DNA from 3 places in the Bacillus sp. mrc49 genome. Region 1 is predicted to be linked to each of the others. Evidence: riboswitches for the same ligand, from Rfam matches in the RefSeq annotation. Region 1 holds a riboswitch; each other region holds the start of a gene.

The links. A riboswitch is a leader RNA that binds a small molecule or an ion and turns the genes downstream of it on or off. The one in region 1 is predicted to bind cobalamin.
Region 2: it holds a riboswitch for cobalamin, as region 1 does, so the genes downstream of both, mmgD (citrate synthase) here and CVN76_RS16690 (ABC transporter substrate-binding protein) in region 1, are expected to answer to the same signal.
Region 3: it holds a riboswitch for cobalamin, as region 1 does, so the genes downstream of both, CVN76_RS10260 (hypothetical protein) here and CVN76_RS16690 (ABC transporter substrate-binding protein) in region 1, are expected to answer to the same signal.

The regions. Positions count from the first base shown of each region.
Region 1 is NZ_PHNG01000703.1:7,403-14,139, reverse strand. It holds partial or broken gene CVN76_RS16700 (ABC transporter ATP-binding protein) at 1-504, opposite strand, end outside; gene CVN76_RS16695 (FecCD family ABC transporter permease) at 497-1,564, opposite strand; gene CVN76_RS16690 (ABC transporter substrate-binding protein) at 1,527-2,498, opposite strand; cobalamin riboswitch at 2,650-2,824, opposite strand; gene CVN76_RS16685 (polysaccharide deacetylase family protein) at 2,902-3,765, opposite strand; tRNA gene CVN76_RS16680 (tRNA-Arg) at 3,985-4,058, shown strand; gene CVN76_RS31080 (hypothetical protein) at 4,515-4,655, shown strand; partial or broken gene CVN76_RS31820 (DNA topoisomerase III) at 4,729-5,072, opposite strand; gene CVN76_RS16675 (DNA topoisomerase III) at 5,190-6,737, shown strand, end outside.
Region 2 is NZ_PHNG01000653.1:17,398-24,628, forward strand. It holds gene CVN76_RS08700 (ABC transporter ATP-binding protein) at 1-1,316, opposite strand, end outside; cobalamin riboswitch at 1,534-1,731, shown strand; gene mmgD (citrate synthase) at 1,951-3,078, shown strand; gene prpD (2-methylcitrate dehydratase) at 3,169-4,605, shown strand; gene prpB (methylisocitrate lyase) at 4,619-5,527, shown strand; gene CVN76_RS08720 (ATP-grasp domain-containing protein) at 5,796-6,965, shown strand; gene CVN76_RS08725 (methyl-accepting chemotaxis protein) at 6,979-7,231, shown strand, end outside.
Region 3 is NZ_PHNG01000672.1:7,538-13,811, forward strand. It holds gene CVN76_RS10245 (DUF4129 domain-containing transglutaminase family protein) at 1-1,716, opposite strand, end outside; gene CVN76_RS10250 (DUF58 domain-containing protein) at 1,713-2,909, opposite strand; gene CVN76_RS10255 (AAA family ATPase) at 2,909-3,865, opposite strand; cobalamin riboswitch at 4,053-4,268, shown strand; gene CVN76_RS10260 (hypothetical protein) at 4,376-4,963, shown strand; gene CVN76_RS10265 (ABC transporter substrate-binding protein) at 4,979-5,917, shown strand.

The DNA of each region.
Region 1 (6,737 bases):
GTGGTTCGTCGGCTCATCCAAAAAAAGAACTTCAGGCTCCTGGGCAAGCGCCTGGGCCAGCAAGACCCGCTGCCTCTCCCCTCCTGATAGCCGTTCGAAATGAAGATCCTGGAATTCGGCCACTCCCGTTTGTTTCATCACCCGTTGGACAATCCTTTCATCCTCCTCAGACCAGCTGTGGAACCAGCCTGTTTGATGGGCGTACCTCCCAAGCGAGACCGTCTCCTTCACCGTATACGAAAAAGCCAATGAGGAATGTTGAGGAAGCACCGCAATGACCCGTGCAAGCTGTTTTGCCGAATAATCCTGCAAATCTTTTCCTTTGATCCGTATGCTTCCTTGCTTGTAAGCAAGCACCCCACTGAGCATACTCAACAGCGTCGTTTTTCCGCTGCCGTTTGGACCGAGGATCCCGAATAGTTCTCCTTTTTGAACGTCGAAAGAGACGGAATCCAAAACGCTTTTGTTATCGTATCCACCCGTTAACCCTTTAACTTCAAGCATCCGTCCTACCCACTCTCCGTCTCCTTAATAAAATGAGGGCAAATGCAGGTGCCCCGATCAGTGAGGTGATGACCCCGATCGGCAGTTCCGACGGGGCGATGATCGTCCGTGCCACAAGATCTGCCAAAATCAAGAACCCGCTTCCTACCAGCAATGATAACGGAAGCAGATGCCTATGATCTGGCCCCCATATCCTCCGGACCAAATGGGGAATCACCAGCCCTACAAAGCCGATCGTGCCTGAAACGGCAACCGCTGCGCCCGTTAATATCGAGCCCGCGATCAGGATCCACATTTTCCGCCTCTGCACGTCGACACCTAAATGTTTTGCCCGGTCCTCCCCGAAGGTCATCGCATTCAATTCCCTCGTATTCATGATCAGAATCAACGAGCCAATGATGAAAAACGGCAGAATGATTCCGATATAATTCCACCCGCGCATGGACACGCTGCCCATGAGCCAGCCGATGATTTGTCTTAATTCCTCCCCAGTCAACGCAATCATCAAGGATATGAAGGCGCTTAAAAACGAGCTGAAGATGATTCCGGTCAAAATGATCGTTTCGACCTTCATCGATCGATCCATTTTTTTTGCGAATGTCAGTACACAAAAAATCGTGATCACGGAACATAAGATGCTCAATGCAGGAAGCGTATATAAACCGATGAACGGGAGTGATATATTCAGGAATAACGTCACCACTGCCCCGACTGATGCTCCTGACGATATCCCGAGCGTGTAGGGATCGGCAAGCGGATTCCGGAGCAGCCCCTGAAATGCCGCACCCGCGATCGCCAAGCATGCCCCGACCAAACCTGCAAGCAATACACGCGGCAAACGGATGTTCATCACGATATTCGTCAGCATCACATCGGGATCAGCGGAAATCGGCAAATGAAAAATCTCCTTGCCGATTATTTGCATAAGTACGGGGATCGGTACGGACACCGAACCGAATGAGATGCCGATCGTACTGGCAAAAAGTAAAAACAATGACGCAAGCAAATAAGCAAGCGCCCATTTAGTTGTCAAATACGTTCGGATAGATTGATTTGGCAAGTTCCTCTACTCCCTCTATTAAACGTGGACCTGAACGGGTCACCAAGTCGGAATGGACATCAAAAACTTGGGCATTCTTAACCGCCGTAACGTCTTGCCACCCTTTTCGGCCCGTCACTCCACTTACCGGGTCTTTTGTGTAATAACCATAAGTCGTAATGATGACATCCGGATTGGCTGCAATCATCGACTCTTCATCCATTTTGGCCCAGCCATCCACATCCGCTGCAGCATTGTCAGCTGAAATCATCATAAGCATTTCATTCATGAATGTATTTTTACCAGGTGTATAGATATCCGGGGACGGCGAAACCTCCACTAAAACGGTCTTCCTTTCCGATTCCTTTACCGATTTGGCCTTCTCGGAAATAACCTTCAGCTTCGTTTTCATGTCCGTGATGATGTCTTTTGCCTTAGCTTGCTCGCCTGTTGCCATCCCGATCATATCAATGGACTTGTACACCTCATTGAAGTTTTGGGCATCATTGACTACAAGCACATCTATTCCCGCATCCTTAAGCTGCTGGAGCCCCTCCTTCAAATTATGGGCACTCGATGCATGGGCAAGAACAAGATCGGGCTTCAAGGAGACGATCAATTCCGTGTTCATCTCCATGCCGCCCACTTTTTCGATATCCTTCGTTTCTTCCGGGTAATTATCATTGTCGGACACGCCAATAACCTTATTACCTAAACCAAGCGCAAAGACCACTTCCGTATTGCTTGGTATCAACGTAACGATTTTCTTCGGTTTTTCTTCTATCGTCACCTTTTCACCCGTTGCATCTTTAATCGTAACCGGGAAGGCTTGTTGTGTAGCCTGATTCGTCTGCTGCTTTCCTTTTCCTTCATCGGCCGTGCCGCTGCAGCCAACCATCATGCCAGCCGTCAGCAACATCACCAGTATCAGGCCAAAAATCTTCTTCACGTTCATTCCCCACAATCATTTCATTTAGTTTTAGCCCGCCTTAAGCGAGGACCCCATGACAAAAAGCATCCCCCGTCAAACGGAAGATGCTTGTATGGCAACAATATCATGAAGGACTCTTTACAGTCTGCCACACACCTCCCCATCCGCGTGGGTCACAGGTGTACGAATCTTGGCAGGTCTCCTGGCTCATGGTCATCGTCAACGGCATCTTCCCATATCCCAAACAGTGGCATACAGCCGTCAGCTCCCATATACAGTGGCGGGACCGCGCTGGCATTGAACCAGCTTCCCTTTTAAGTCATTTAGACACCAAATCGTTCATATGTATATAATTTTCACTGCTTATCATTATACACCATGCAAGAAGCGATTATTGGAGGATTTTTCACAAAACGCCTGTCCAGCTTCAGCGATTGGACGCATTTTCAATCAGTGATGCAAATCCCCCGACGGATAATCCCGGTGAAATCCGTACGCGATGCAGGGCATGCATCCCTTGATCACTTGTTGCCCCGCCAGGTTCGGTGGTGACTGCCATCTTGTATCCCGCTTCTTCCGATAACCTGAGGCTCTCCTCGTTATAACGGCCGACTGGATACGAAAGTACCGTCGTCTCCTGGTTCAGAATGCGATCGAATAAATCCTTGGACTGGACCATTTCAGCTTCCTGCTGCCCGGAAGTCATCCGGTTCAGCTCAAGATGGTTGATTGTATGACTCTCGATGGAAATCCCATCCGCACTCATCTCCATCATTTGATCTTCCGTCAGGTGATGAGCTTTACCAATGGACTTCCCGATCATGAAGATGGTCGCTTTCAACTCATATTCCTTCAATATAGGAAAAGCCTCCGTGTAGTTATCTGTATAGCCATCATCAAAAGTAATCCAGACACACTTTTCACTTGGCATTATATTTTCGCTTAAAACGAGAAAGGCTTCATTAGGCGATAAAGTCTGGTAGCCATTTTCCCGAAGCCAAGCCATTTGCAGCCGGAATTCCTCCTTCGGCACCCGAAGGTTATTCCCCTCCGAAATACTATGGTACATCAATATCGGAAGCCTAACCTCGGACTCGGCCCTTATCCAGCCACTCGTATCGATTCGTTCAGGACTTGCTCCATCCTCCGAATCTATTTCGGCCTCATTCTCCTCTGCTGCAGCCACCTCGATATTATCTTCCGCAATCGGCGCAGCCGTCTTTTTACCTATTTTCTCTAAAACACCTTGTGAACAGCCAGCTAAAATAAAAGCCACAAACACTGCTGCCATCCATACCAATCTGTATTTTCCCACTATCATTCTCCTATTTTTTTCTAGCATAATAGTACCAGAAAACCAACGAATAATAAAGTATTCCAATTAACGCAATAAAAGGTAAAAATTATCGTTAAATGACCCGCCAGGCATTTTTTTTCATAATTATAAGCTACTCACTTGAAAAGTTTGCCTATAACCAATATAATAAACAAGTCGTCGACCTTTTAATATGTCCCAGTAGCTCAGCAGGATAGAGCGACAGCCTCCTAAGCTGTAGGTCGTAGGTTCGATTCCTATCTGGGACGCTAAAAAAAACCCCTTACATGTTAAGGGGTTTTTTGTTTTATATAACAGTTTCTTGCCTAAAATGAAAAATCAAATTGCAATATAACCTTTTCACCCTTTCAATAAAATTCTGTAAGTGTTTCTATGACACGTTGTTTTTCTAAGATAGAACATACAGGAAAGCTAAAGGACGACGAATATATAGAAAACCTTGGCGTGAAATGATGTTCGCGCAGGATTGCGAAAAAAATTCAAAATAAATGTTTCAACCTGTCCTACCCGGGTATATAAATACTGTAAGACATTCTCAACCAAAGGAGATGATGTGCATGAGTACAATCAGAAGCCAATGGAACAAGGAGAATGACGCAGCGGTGTTTAGTCCCGGTGATCAGCGTTAGAGTCAATTGAAGCGTTAGATGCTAATCAAAATGGGAATTACTACTCTTCTCATCCAAAGGAGGAAGATACTGATCATGAGTATTTACAGCCGATGGAATCCAGAGAATGATGAAGCGATTTTCAGTCCAGGTGATCAGCAGCCATTCAGTACGCTCATACGAGTAGATTCCGAAAAACACACAAAAAAAATGGACAACACACTTGAATATGAATGACATGGCACCGTACTGAATGAAATTTAGTCGAAGCAGTAATATACAGAAAAAGGATGGAGCGAATGCTCCATCCTTTTTTCTTGTGCGCACTGCAGGCATACGGCGCATTTGTTACACGTGAAACACTTTCCTTGTGGCCGCATTCACGATCCTGACAGACAAGCATTTCCCCCTTTTCATTATTCACTACACGCATCAGCCTGCCACATGATCTTGCTTGCATTTCTGGCGCATATCGTCAATGAAAACCTGTTTGGCAAGAATTCCTTTTGCAATCGCCGTTAGCTTTTGCTCCTCCTGTGCCGTCTAAGCAGGCGACCTCAGGTCTTCAGGCGCCAACTCGAGGAGTTGCTTTCCTTTTGAATTTACGTGAAGGCCCTTCCCTCTCTTTTCGACCAAGAAGCTTTCGAACAGTTGCCACTGTCCCGATCCCGGCGGCTTCGTTTCAAGGGCTCAAATGAACTGTATAGGCCATTCCCTCTTTGAAATTATGTTATATTAGACGGTAAATAGTTAGTAAGGGAGTTTGAACAAATGTCAAAAAGTGTGGTAATTGCTGAAAAGCCTTCAGTTGCACGTGATATTGCGAATGTATTGAAGTGTAATAAAAAAGGCAATGGATTTTTAGAAGGCGATAAGTATATCGTTACGTGGGCATTAGGTCATCTGGTTACTCTAGCAGATCCAGAGGCATATGATATGAAATTTAAAACATGGAAGCTGGAAGACCTGCCCATGCTTCCTGAAAGCATGAAGCTAGTTGTCATGAAACAAACCGGAAAGCAATTCAATGCTGTTAAAACACAATTGAATCGCAATGATGTGAATGAAATAATCGTGGCGACTGATGCGGGGAGAGAAGGAGAATTAGTTGCACGATGGATCATCGAGAAATCAAAAGTGAATAAGCCCATCAAACGTCTCTGGATTTCTTCCGTAACGGATAAAGCAATTAAGGATGGGTTCAATAACTTAAAGCCTGGTAAAGAGTATGAAGACTTATATACTTCAGCAGTAGCACGTTCGGAAGCGGATTGGTATATCGGTTTAAATGCAACCCGTGCCTTAACGACAAAATTCAATGCGCAATTAAACTGTGGACGCGTTCAGACACCGACGGTTGCAATGGTTGCAGCGCGCGAAGAGGAAATTGCGAATTTCAAGCCGCAAACCTATTATGGAATCGAAGCCCAAACAGATGGACTTACGTTAACGTGGCAAGATGAAAATGGAAATAGCCGCAGCTTTAATAAAGAAAAGACCGATGCAATCGTGAAATCACTTGGAAGTAAGGATGCGACTGTTGTTTCCATTGACCGCAAAGCAAAGAAAACATTCGCACCTGGTCTATATGATTTAACAGAGTTACAACGGGATGGGAATAAACTCTTTGGCTATTCTGCTAAAGAAACATTGAACATCATGCAAAAATTGTATGAGCAACACAAGGTCTTGACTTATCCGCGTACGGATTCACGATATATATCATCCGATATCGTTGGTACGCTTCCGGAGCGTTTAAAAGCCTGTGCCATAGGTGAATATCGTCCTCTTGCAAATAAGGTGTTGAATAAGCCTATTAAGACGTCAAAAGCATTTGTCGATGATAGTAAAGTCAGTGATCACCATGCCATTATTCCGACCGAGGGTTATGTGAATCTTTCAGCCTTCACTGACAAAGAACGCAAAATCTACGACCTTGTCGTGAAACGTTTCTTGGCAGTTTTATTCCCTGCGTTTGAATATGAGCAATTGACGGTGCAAACGAAAATTGGTGATCAAACGTTTATCGCTAGAGGAAAATCCGTGATTCATTCCGGCTGGAAAGAAGTTTATGCAAACCACTTTGATGATGAAGAATCAACAGAGGATGTAAAAGAGCAGCTATTGCCTCGTATTGAAAAAGACGATGAATTAAAAACAAAATTAATCACTCAAACGTCAGGCCAAACAAAGCCACCAGCACGCTTTACGGAGGCGACTTTACTATCAGCAATGGAAAACCCTGCGAAATACATGAAAACAAACGATAAGAAGCTGGCAGACACGTTGAAATCAACGGGCGGACTTGGAACAGTCGCC
Region 2 (7,231 bases), on a different contig from region 1:
TCGCGATCGATTCCATAGCAAATATTATCACGAATCGTACCGGATACAATCGGACTTTCCTGTGAAACGTAGCCGATCTGGCTTCTCCATGAGTAAAGCGTGAGATCGTTTATCGATGTCCCGCCTATGGATATCGAGCCCTGCTGTGGTTTATAAAATCGCTCAAACAATGAGAAAAGGGTCGTTTTCCCGCTGCCGCTAGGCCCGACAATCGCGGTGACCTTGCCTGCTTCAACCGTGAAGTTGATATCTTTTAGCACTTGTTCACCATCATGATAACGATAATCCAGGTGATCTACCGTGATGGTTTGACTGGAATTTTGAACTTCCATCTTTGCATCTTCTTCCTCTTCAGAATCCAAGATGGCAATGATGCGTTCCGTGGCACCGGTAGCTTTTTGGAATTGCGTAAAGAAAGCTGCCAATTGCGCCATGGGCATGATGATTTGGAAAAGATACATGATGAATGCAACTAGTGCACCTGCTGACAGGGCCCCTGAAGAAACACGCATCCCGCCATACCCTAAAATGAGTACGAGTAGGGCCATCATGACGAGACTCATCAGCGGACCGATCAGCGCTTGGATTTTTGCTTCCTTTAAACCAAATTGGAATAATTGGCTGATTCCCTTTTTTCCATTTTCATATTCGAAGGTTTCTGCATTCGATGCTTTAACAAGCCGGATTTCCGTAAGCACCTGCTGGAGGACTGCGGTGAAGCTTGCTGTTTCATCCTGCATCCCTTTCGATATCCGGTGCATTTTTTTTCCGAGTGGCAGTAATATTAAAACGGAGAGCGGGATGGCTATGAACATCAACAGTGACATTTTCCAATCAAGCAAAAATAACACGATCATGGCGCCTACGATGGAAATGATTCCGGTGACGAAATTGGATAGGTGTTCCGAAATCAAGCCTTTCACTACCGTTGTATCATTTGTCATCCGACTGACCGTTTCGCCCGATGGATGTTCATCGAAGTAATCCACGGGTAATACGAGCAATTTTTTCCATAGTTGATCGCGGATGCCGGCGACAACAGATTGACCGATCTTATTCAATAAATAGATGGAAAATCCGCTGGCCAATGCTTGAACGATAATGGCAAGCACGAGAAGTGTGACCCGTTCCGCATTTAGTGAACTGAGGGAGAAATCATTGATAAGATTTTTTGTGAATAATGGGACCAATAAACTTACGCCAGTTGTGCTTAAGCTTAATAGTAATGCAATCCCGATCATTATTTTAGAAGGCTTCGTTTGTTGGACCAATCGGATGAACTGGCTCCAGCCTTTTTGTTTTTTTTCCTGTTTCATTTATTAACATCCTTTCTTGAGCTTCATTATAAACGGTAGTATACAAAGAAGTTATGAATTGAATATGAACTATTTTTAATAACTTGCTTGTTATGGGTAAAGGAACCACCTTGCTACCTTTAATGTGGACAGGCAGGCGCCGATGCAAACATGAGCTTGATACTGAAAAAAGGTAATTGTAATATTTGGAACATTTTGTTATATTTAAGTAGAAAATTAAATAATGAAATTAATAGGTGCAGATGAATTTTCCTGTTTATCTGCTTAAAAGGGAAGTCGGTTAGATTCCGACGCTGTCCCGCAACTGTATTTGGGAGCGATTCGAAAAATATCCACTGTTTCTGCACTGGAAATGGGAAGGGTTCGAAGAGCGAAGATCATAAGCCAGGAGACCTGCCTAATTAATGTGCATCAAGTGCCTACGAGGATAGGGGGTGTTAATTGCGGACTTTTTGGCATGAAAAATTATGATCATTTCTCATGTTTATTTGAGTACTCTTCGTAAATTAACAGCTTCCTCTGGAAGTTGTTTTTTTTATGTCAGTTTAATGGGAAAATCGTTGAATTACAAGAGATTCCGACAAATTATGATAACGCTTTCAAAAAAGTGACTTATTCAGAGGAGGAATGAAAGATGAAGGAACAAGGAACTTATTCCCCTGGGCTTGATGGGATTGTAGCGGCTGAAACAAAGCTATCTTTCCTGGATACAGTTCAGAGTGAGATTGTTATACGAGGATATGATCTTATCGATTTATCTGAAAAGATGGGATACTTGGAGATTGTCCATTTGTTGCTTCACGATAGGCTCCCGAATGCGGCGGAAAGGGGGCGGCTTGAACAGGCTTTGAAAAATGAATATGAAATCCCGGAAGCTATCCTGGAATTGTTAAAGCTATTGCCGGGGAAAACACATCCGATGGATGCTCTCAGAACAGGCATTTCAGCATTGGCTGGATATGATGCAAACATTGATGATCGTTCCTCCTCGGTGAATCGTGAGCGCGCTTACAAATTATTAGGGAGTGTCCCTGCCATCGTCGCAAACAGTTATCGAATCCTGAATAAGCAAGAGGTTGTTCTAGCGAATAAGGATCTATCTTATAGTTCCAATTTTTACTACATGATCACGGGCAAGGTGCCATCGGCAATGGAAGAAAAAATCTTTGACCAATCATTATTATTGTATAGCGAACACGAAATGCCTAATTCCACTTTCACGGCAAGAGTAATCGCCTCGACGCTTTCCGATTTATATGGGGCTTTGACGGGAGCTGTAGCTTCCCTAAAGGGCAACCTGCATGGAGGAGCCAATGAAGCGGTCATGTACATGCTTTTGGAGGCGGGTACCGTCGCGAAATTCGAGCGGCTGCTTGATGGGAAATTGGCAAATAAAGAAAAAATCATGGGGTTTGGCCATCGCGTCTATATGAAGAAAATGGATCCAAGGGCATTGATCATGAAGCAAGCATTAAAGCAGCTTTGTGATGCCAAAGGGGATGACCGGCTTTATAAAATGTGTGAAGCGGGGGAAGTGATCATGGAAAGGGAAAAAGGCCTTTATCCGAATCTCGATTACTATGCAGCGCCGGTTTACTATATGCTGGGCCTTCCCATTGCCATATATACACCGATTTTCTTCAGTGCGAGAACAGTGGGTTTATGTGCTCACGTGATTGAGCAGCACGCAAACAACCGTCTCTTCCGACCTCGTGTGAGTTATATAGGCGAGCGTCATAACCGCAATGTCATTTCCAACTAAGGAAATGTAGATTACTAGCCCGCCAGATGGACGTTCTGACCAACGTCCATCATTATAATAAACAAATTTGCCACGAAAGGGAAGATGAGAATGCTAAAAACGAATGGTATCAATCAAACGGATGTGTTATTGGAAGACATTGCGGATTATGTAATGAAAAAAGAGATCATTAGCGATGAAGCGTATGAAACGGCTCGTTACGTTCTTCTTGATACAATCGGCTGCGGGATTTTAGCGCTTCACTATCCTGAATGCGCCAAATTATTAGGACCCGTCGTTCCCGGCACGGTCGTTCCAAATGGGACCCGCGTTCCAGGGACTTCATATGTACTGGATCCAGTGAAGGGTGCATTCAATATTGGTTGCATGATTCGCTGGCTGGATTATAACGATACATGGCTGGCCGCGGAATGGGGACATCCTTCCGATAACTTGGGAGGGATCTTGGCGGTGGCTGATTACGTAAGCCGTGTGAATATGGCGGAGGGGAAAAAAGCATTATCTGTTAGAGACGTCCTGGAAATGATGATTAAAGCACATGAGATTCAAGGCGTGCTGGCGCTGGAAAATAGCCTGAACCGGGTTGGCCTAGACCATGTCCTATTTGTAAAGGTGGCTACGGCGGCGGTAGTCACAAAAGCTTTGGGCGGAACGAGGGAAGAAATCATCAATGCATTATCCAATGCGTGGATCGATAATTCAAGCTTGCGTACGTATCGCCACACTCCAAATACCGGATCGCGAAAATCTTGGGCAGCTGGCGATGCCACGAGCAGGGCCGTACAGTTGGCCATGATGGCCCTCAAAGGAGAAATGGGATATCCAACAGCCCTTTCGGCGCCAGGCTGGGGGTTCCAGGATGTATTATTCAATAAGAAGGAATTGAAGCTTTCACGCAAGCTCGATTCCTATGTGATGGAAAATGTCTTATTCAAAGTATCATATCCGGCGGAGTTCCACGCGCAAACGGCAGCGGAGTGTGCAGTGAAACTTCATCCGGAAGTGAAGGATCGCCTTGAAGAGATAGATAAAATCAAAATCACCACACATGAATCTGCCATTCGCATCATCGATAAGGAAGGGCCATTGAACAATCCGGCCGATCGCGATCATTGCATCCAATATATTACGGCAGTCGGTTTGATTCACGGCGATGTGACAGCTGACCACTATGAGGATGAGGCGGCGGCCGACGAGAGAATCGATCGCTTGAGGAATAAAATGCTGATCGTCGAAAATGAGCAATACACAATGGATTATCTGGATCCGAGCAAGCGCTCGATCGCCAATGCCATCCAAATTTACTATAAGGACGGATCGGTATCGGAGTTCGTCGAATGCGAATATCCGCTTGGGCACCGGTTTAGAAGAGAAGAAGCTTTTCCGAAAATAACCAATAAATTCATTGATAACATTAGTACGCACTATTCGCACAAACAGCAAATCCGAATTCAGGAAGCGTGCTTGGAGCCCGATGCTCTTTCGAACTTGAAGGTAAACGAATTTATGGACTTATTCATCATTTAAGGGGGACTGAGAGATGACATGGATCGTAAATCAACAGTCGGGACAAGCGGAATTAGCAGCTCGTTTTCGGAAGTTCATGGAAGCACCGGGCATCTTACAAATCCCAGGCACCCATGATGCGATGGCTGGACTTATAGCGAAGAAAATAGGCTTTACTGCCCTTTACCTTTCGGGTGCAGCATACACGGCAAGCAGGGGCCTGCCCGATTTGGGGATTGTCACATCCTCTGAAGTGGCGGAGCGGGCCAGGGATATTATCCGGGCGACGGACTTACCGGTGCTTGTAGACATTGATACAGGCTTTGGCGGTGTCCTGAATGTGGCGCGTACGGCTAGGGAAATGCAGGAAGCGGGCATTGCCGCTGTACAACTGGAAGACCAAGACCTTCCAAAGAAATGCGGCCATTTAAACGGTAAGAAGCTTATAGCGATAAATGAGATGACACAAAAAATAAAAATGATAAAACAAACCGCCCCTTCGCTGGTCATTGTGGCACGTACGGATGCAAGGGCTGTGGAGGGGGTGGAGGCAGCAATGGAAAGAGCCGCTGCCTATATCGAAGCAGGAGCTGATGCGATATTCCCTGAAGCGCTGCAATCGGAAGCGGAGTTCCGTCAATTTGCCAAGCGCGTTACTGTGCCGCTACTTGCGAATATGACGGAATTCGGTAAAACGCCTTATTATAAGGCTAAGGAATTTGAAGAAATGGGCTATCAAATGGTGATTTATCCGGTCACTTCCCTTAGGGTTGCCGCAAAGGCATATGAGAGAGTCTTTGAACAAATCATGCAGCATGGAACACAGGCAGGCGCCTTACAGGACATGCAAACACGAAGTGAACTATATGAAACGATCTCCTATCATGATTTTGAAGGCTTGGATCAAGAAATTGCAAAAACCGTATTGACCAAGGAGCAATAATATCATGTTAAAATATAGAAAGTTGGCCCGGGGTTAGAGCTCCGGGCTTTCCGCTGTGCAAAAAACCAAGGGATCAGGTCCGGTTCTTATTGACTGGTTCCAAAGATCGGTCCAGGAAGGGAGAGAGGTGCAATAATGTCGAATTTTAGATGATTTTACTATTTCAAAACAATAAATAGGCATAAAAGGCTAATTCGGACTTTAAAAATGGTTCTTTTAGCCGATTAAATATGGGGATATAAAAAACAGTATAAGTTAGGTGGAAAACATGATTATTTTGAATGAGTCCATTGTGTCACCGATTCTTCTAAAGGTGTTAGTCGAACAGCAAATTCCAGTATTGGAACAAGGGCAATGGGGAGACACGATAACATCTGAAAAGTTAAATGTTCAAAACGATACAGAATTTTTCAAGTCCATGGGGATGGAACAAAGGATTCTTACAAACTCTGAAAATGGCATCACGGTATTAGGCCATTTCCAACCAGATAGCAATGAATACATATGGTCCAAATTATTGAAGGATAAGAGTGAGGTACGTAAGTTAACGAAGTCATTATATCCGGATTTCCATTTCCAAGATATTGATTTATCCATGATAGATGATCTGGATAAAGAACAAATACCGTTTCCAGTCGTCATCAAGCCAAATATCGGCTATTCAAGTGTTGGCGTACACAAAGTCAAGAATGGGCAGGACTGGGATATAGCCGTGGCCCAGCTTAAAGAGGACCTGCTTCTCTCGGATGGGTTGTATGATTCCGAAGTGGTCGGTTCTCAGACCATCTTGATAGAAGAGTGGATACAGGGGGAGGAATTCGCCATTGATGGTTATTACGATCAAGATGGTGAGCCGGTTATTCTGAATGTCTTCAAACGATTATTCAAGGACGATTATGATACCTCCGATCGCATTTATTATACTTCGAAGGCAGCCATCAACGAAATCTATGATGATGCACGAAGGTTCATGAAGAATATTCAAACGGTCCTACCGCTTAGGAACTACGCTGTTCACTTTGAAATTCGCAAAAAAGGGGACAGGGTAATACCGATTGAAATCAACCCACTTCGTTTTGCCGGTGCGGGTACAACCGATTTAGGCTACCATGCATATGGGATGAACATGTATCAACACTATTTCTTAGGTACGAAACCAGATTGGAATTCGATTTTGGAAGAAATGGATGATGCGGTTTACAGCTTTTTCTTTGCAGAGGTTCCGCTGGAAATAAACCTGGAGGAAGTGGCGAATATCGATCATGAAGGGCTGCAACATGAATTCGAACAGATTTTGGAATATAGGCAGCTTCCTTTTCAAAATGACCGGAGCATGTCGATCATATTTTATAGAAGCGAGGATTTGAACAAGAACCGTCAATTGCTTCACTTGGACTTACTTCCATACTTGACGATAAAACAACTGGCTTTAACCTAAGGGGGTCATGAGAATGAGATTTTCAAAGCTGAATCCTAAAAATTCACTAATGGCAAAACTATTCTTATTTTATATCATTCCATTCGTGCTTTTTGCAGGAGCCATGGGACTTTGCTTTTCCTATATAACGAATAAAATGATCAATGAGAATGTCCTTCCGCAATTCGATGAGCGTCTTTCTGAAAATGCCCGTAGTCTCGCAGCAAGCCTCAATCCGACTTTAATCAGCAAATCTGCGGAACGGGGAGAAGATATCAGGCAAAAAT
Region 3 (6,274 bases), on a different contig from region 1:
CTTGATTTCTTGCTGTTTCAATTCCGAGTCATAAAATTCGACTTCCCCGTTGAAACTCTTTGTTGGTTCGAAGGGCACCCAGCCTATTCCCGAAAAATAAACCTCGACCCAGGAATGTGCATTATTGTTGGTGACTTTATAAACGGATTCTCCTCGATTAACCGTTTTCTCCCCTTCCGTGTAGCCCTTTACCCACCTTGCAGGTATATTGGCGGCACGGAGTAATACGACCATTGCCGTCGAATAATTATCGCAGTACCCTATCTTTGTCTCGAATAAAAATTGATCGGCATAATCCTGATTCGTATCTGGATATGGAATTTCATCTTTTGAATAGATGAATTCAGGGCGATCGAAATAATCCTCGATGACTTTTGCCTTATCGTACCAATTCGTTTCATTTCTCGTAAGCTGCGTAACCAAATCATAAACACGGTTAGGCAATCCCTCAGGAAGCTGTGTATTTTTTTCCATTAACACATCCATCGATTCATCGGGTTCCGTTACCTTCCTTAGCTCAGCTATATCAAAACTAGGCATGTCATAGGTCAACTCATATTCTTTCATTAATTGGGGGTCGCCATTTTTCCATTCGGTAATGATTTTGTCCATGCCTAGATAATATATAAAATTCATTTCGGTATTGCTGTTATCCTCAATCTTTTTTAAATACCCGGATTGAGGATGCAGGATATGCGGATACATTTCTTCCATGGACACTTCAGTTGTCATTTCCTTCGTTTTCATCACTTCAGGAACTTGGTAAATATCCAATGGGCCCATATCCTGACCAATGGAAAAAGAGGCAACGTCCGGTTCCTCTATGGAAACCCAGCCCTTCCCTGTATAAACATCTTTGTTTTCCACTTTCCAATAATGCCCCTCAGTTGCATTATTATAAAAAACGACGGAGCTATCAGGCTCTATCGAACCGCCAAGACTTGAATCATCTTCATCGTAACCGACGCTTTTGTCCTTAGAACCATCGCCTTCCTGCATCGTTTTATTTGAATAAGAAGTGATATAAGGAACTGGGTCGGGCCACTGAGGAGAGAGCTTTGGCCCGATGAAGCCAGCGACGGTACTTAACACGATCACGCCAATCAGCACCATGCCCCATTTTTTGATGGCTGCCGGCGGAAAGGCAATCTGCTCCTGTATCATGAGACGCAGCAGGGAAAGCACGCCGAGCATCAGAAAACCAGTGATGATGATCCTTATCATTGACATGTCCCCATCGTAGGGAGTGAATGTATCAAGTACAGATACGAAAAACACCGTTAAAATGAAAAAGAAAAAAATGCTTTGCCTTACCATCACCCAGTAATGGATCAAATACGTTACAAGCCATAGAAGCACAAAAAATAACAACGTTCGAAATGGGTTTGTGATCGACTCCCAATTCGCATCGTATATAAACCTTAGGTTAGCCGTAAAATCGACTAGAAACCCACTCATCCATGATATACCATTTATTGAGTGAAGAAGCTGTAAGGAAAACATGATATACACGGAAATGAGGATAAAGCGGATGGACCAATGTAATTGGAAATAATGCAGCAGCAGGGAAAAGATTAAAAACAGGACAAAAATAAAAATATTGCCTGTATCCGTAAGTTGATCGACCGGCCTTAGCCACTCAGTGGTCAAGATCAGCCCAAAAATATACAGGATGATATGCATGTACCTTTGCAGCTTTTCAGCAGTGACAGTCATTTTGCCATCACCCTCGTTCTATCGAACCTCAGCTGCTCATGTTCAATAAAGCTAACCTTGATTCCTTTTGTCATAGCAGTAGTCATTACCCTTTTTTCCTCATCCAGTAGATTTGCCGGATTCTTCATGCATAACATCGTTAACCCTCGATTAGTGCGGAAAGCATTTAATAGTTCCATCTTTTCCCTGGTCAAATCGGATACGATGAAAATCACGGCGGCGTTTGCCGGCAAATTTCCCTTCCTTCCTTTATCAGCTAATGCATTTGTTTCATCCGGTCTTTCTTTAGCAAGTCTGGTAAAAATCTTCCGTCTCTGGTTCCTGCCCGCCCCGGCAGGCAGGATTAGACTCGAACACGTACTCGCATAACCAACCTGGATGCCCTTTTTTAACAGGCTGTGGACAAAGGAAGCCGCCGCAATAATGGATTCTTCAAATGATATCGATGGCTGGTTATCAAGGATGATCCATACATCCCGATTTTTTTGCACTTCGAATTCCTTCGTCATGATCTCACTCGTTCGAGCCGTCGCTTTCCAGTTGATCCATGAAAGCTGATCACCTGGCTGATACTCCCTCACCCCGGATACCACCGAATGTTCCCGATGTGTCTTCTTTGTCGGGCCTGCTTGTCCCTGATTGAACAATCGATCGAGATATAGGGAGTCAAGCTCCTGATACGTAGGGAAAACGGTTATATTCAATGGAGAATCGAATATCGCCTCCTTTTCAACGAGGCCAAAAAAGTCCCCTATCAAAAAACGAATCGATTGGAACCTATGCTCACCACGCGGCAGGCCCTCCAAAGCATACGACAAGCTGATGATGCGCTTGAATCCAGGGAAGATCAGTGCCTTTCTATAAATCCCGCTATCTTCCAATTCTCCTGGCAATTCCTCCTCTATCACCAGAAATAAGAGCGGGAGTCGATTTTTACGGGTGAATGTCAGGTCCATTTCAATGGATTCACCTGCCTGGCATTCTCTTTTGCTGACGTTTCTTTCAACCGTAATGGAGTGAAGGGGATAAAACAGCAGAATCATGGCATAGGCGGCAAAGGGCAAAAACGAATAAAAAATGAACCAACTGACAAATCCGCCTTGAAACATCGCAAAGCAAAAGGAAGTGGCCATAAGAAAAACCAGTCCGGCCGCATTCATGTTTTTCTTTAAAAAATGATTGAAGCTACGCATTATGACAAGGCCCGTTTCACAGGCACATGAGTCTTCGCGACAATTTCGGTGATCACCATTTCAGCATCGAAGCCATCATAATTCGCTTCTGGTTTTAAAATCAGGCGGTGGGAGAATACGAACGGAGCTAAATATTGAACATCATCCGGCAGGACATAATCCCTGCCCTGTATTAGTGCATAAGCTTGGGCTGCCTTCATCAAAGCAATCGATCCACGCGGACTCACCCCAAGATAGACCACCTGATGGCTCCTCGTTTCATTGGCCAGTTCAACAATATATCCTTTTATTGTGTCATCCACGATCACCATCTTAGCCTCTGCCTGCAGGGCCTTCAATTCTTCCAAGGTGATGACTGATTCCAGCTCTTCAAGCGGAGCCATGTATTGAGCTCTTTGCAGGACCTCGATTTCTTCCGCAGCACTCGGGTAGCCCATCTTCATTTTTAACAGGAATCGATCCAATTGCGCTTCCGGAAGCGGGTATGTGCCCTCGTACTCGATCGGGTTTTGCGTCGCCATGACAAAAAAGGGCTTCTCCAATCCCCTGGTGACGCCATCGATCGTCACACTTGCCTCCTCCATCGCTTCAAGCAGGGCAGACTGTGTTTTCGGAGAGGTCCGGTTAATTTCATCTGCCAAAATAATATGCCCCATTATCGGTCCTGGCCGAAAAATGAAGGCTTGTTCCTTTGGGTTGAAAATCGAAACGCCGGTTACATCGGACGGCAGTAAATCAGGTGTGAATTGTATTCGCTTAAAGCTAGCACCTATCGATTTGGCAAGCGCCCGGACCATGACTGTCTTGCCTACTCCCGGAACATCCTCCAATAAAACATGCCCACCGGAAAGAAGTGCGACGATGCTCAGTTCCGCAATATCCCTTTTTCCAATAATGACCTTTTCAATATTCCCTAGAACCTTTTCCAGTTTTTGATTTGCCTGCTTATAAATCATTCGCTACCTCCTGGGAAATCTATTACTTATTTCATTTCCAATCTATATCTCACTTATCTTTACAGTAACAACCAATTAATCCTTACATTGTAAGTTTACTAGATATTCCGCAAACCATAAACGAAATTCTCTAAAAATATTAGTGCAGCTTAAGGAAAAAGGTATGGTAAACTTATCCTAAGTGAATATGAACCTTGCAGAAAAGGGTGCTGCCATGTCAGCTTAATAGGGAATTCGGTTCAAAACCGAAGCTGTTTCCGCAACTGTAAGTGCTAATGAAATAAGATGACATACCACTATTTGATGGTGGATAGGACATTTGTACTATCCATCATCAAATGGGAAGGTTCTTAGAGTAAAATGACGCACAAGCCAGGAGACCTGCCTTTTTTTATCGTATCATGCTCTTCGGAAGATAGGAGATTGTACGGCAGCCTTCCATCTTTTTTTCTACTAGGAATACATGGATGCTCGATGCCGACCAAAACTCTTGGTCGGCTTTTTGTTTTGATGCGAAAAGCGATACGGCAGTCATTCACCAAACTACGTAAAGGAGGAAGAGTTATGGCAAAGAAAGACCTTCGTTTTTTATGCTATCCATACATGCGCGAATCCGCTTCCACAGTCGATTTTGAAATACGAACAGACTCCTTGACGACGCGGATCGGCATGGCCGCATCGCTGACGAAGGATGTTCCTGACGTTCACCGGGATTTAATGGTTTTGCTGCCCATGGCCTATCATCTAAATGGTTCAGTCCGTGGAAAACTAGCCATCAGCGACCATGACCTGGACCATTTAAGTTCGATTTATGACCGGTATGTCGCAGAAGTTAAAGAACAGATCCAGACATTTGTGCTCCCCCAAGGGTCAACGGCGGCATGTGCCCTGCACGCCTGCCGCAGCGAAGCCAAAAAGTCCGTCCGCGCTTTGCACAAAGTCAGTCTGGAAAGGGAAGTTCCGGGTATCCTTTTCGATTACTCCCACTTGCTTGCAAACGTTTTATTCGTGATGGCAGTCTACGTTAACAAGCGACAAGGCTTTGAAGAAATACCTTTTATTAGCAAATCTTATCCTACTAAACCGATGAAAAAATAGATGGAGGAATAAATAATGAAATTTACCCAAAGATTCAGCTGGATTTCCGTGCTTATGCTTGCCCTTTTCCTTACAGGATGTGGCGTAACGGATCAATCTGCAAAAGATGATAAAAAAGCGAACGAGGCGAAGAGCTATACCGTTACAGATGATACTGGAAAGAAAATAAAATTCGATAAGGCACCGGAAAAAGTCGTTTCACTGCAGCCTAGCAATACCGAAATTCTATTTGCCTTAGGACAGGGGAAGAAAGTGGTTGGCGTGACGGACTTCGATAATTATCCCGAGGAAGCGAAGAAAATCGAACATGTTTCAGATTCCGTGAATATCAATGCAGAAAAGATCATAGCCCTGAAGCCAGATGCGATCATCGCTTATACCGTTGGCGATGAAGCGACGCTGAAGCCACTCGAAGATGCCGGCATCCCTATATTCATCATTAAATCGGCAGCCAATTTGGATGACGTATACGGGGATATTGAGCAGATTGCCAAAGTGATGGGAGTTACCAAGAAAGGCGATGCATTGGTGAAGGATATCAAATCCCAAATTGCAAGTGTCGAAGAAAAAGTGGGAACCTTGGATGAACAGGAGCAAACATATTTTGAAATCAGTCCGGCTCCGGAAATCTATACAACAGGTGACGAAACCTTCCAACAAGAAATCCTGGAAACCGCTGGCATTAAAAACGTCTTTGCCGACCAAAAGGGCTGGGTTAAAATATCCGGGGAAGAAGTCGTCAAGCGCAACCCGGAAACGATCCTTACAACTGCAACCTATGTAAAAGATGCCGTTGATGAAATAAAATCACGTAAAGGTTGGGAAGAAATCGCTGCCGTGAAAAACGATGACGTCCACCTGCTTGATGAAAGTGTCATGTCCCGTCCCGGACCAAGGATCGGTGAAGCTGTAGAACTTGCTGCTAAAACCGTTTACCCGGACTTATTTAAATAATATTGAACAAGGATGCTCCGATATATCGGGGCATCCTTCCATTCATATCATTCGCTACATTAAGTGATGGCAATGGACTCTGCTTTTCTTCCTTTGTTTATGCTAAAATGAAGGCACTCCAAACCTATGATATCCGAGGTATCGATCATGTATAAAAGATTCTTCATTTGGGTCTTGGCAATCGCCCTTCTTTTAGGGCTTCTTAGAGCCATCATGGACCTTTAACCAAAAAAAGATAGGCAACTACAAGGAGATGCTGTCTGCCTTTTTATTTTTCAGGCGGCGTCTTTTTTTAGTAACTGTCGGTAATCAGAATTGCACCTTCATTTTCACGCCAAGTGGAATGAAACGGAATAC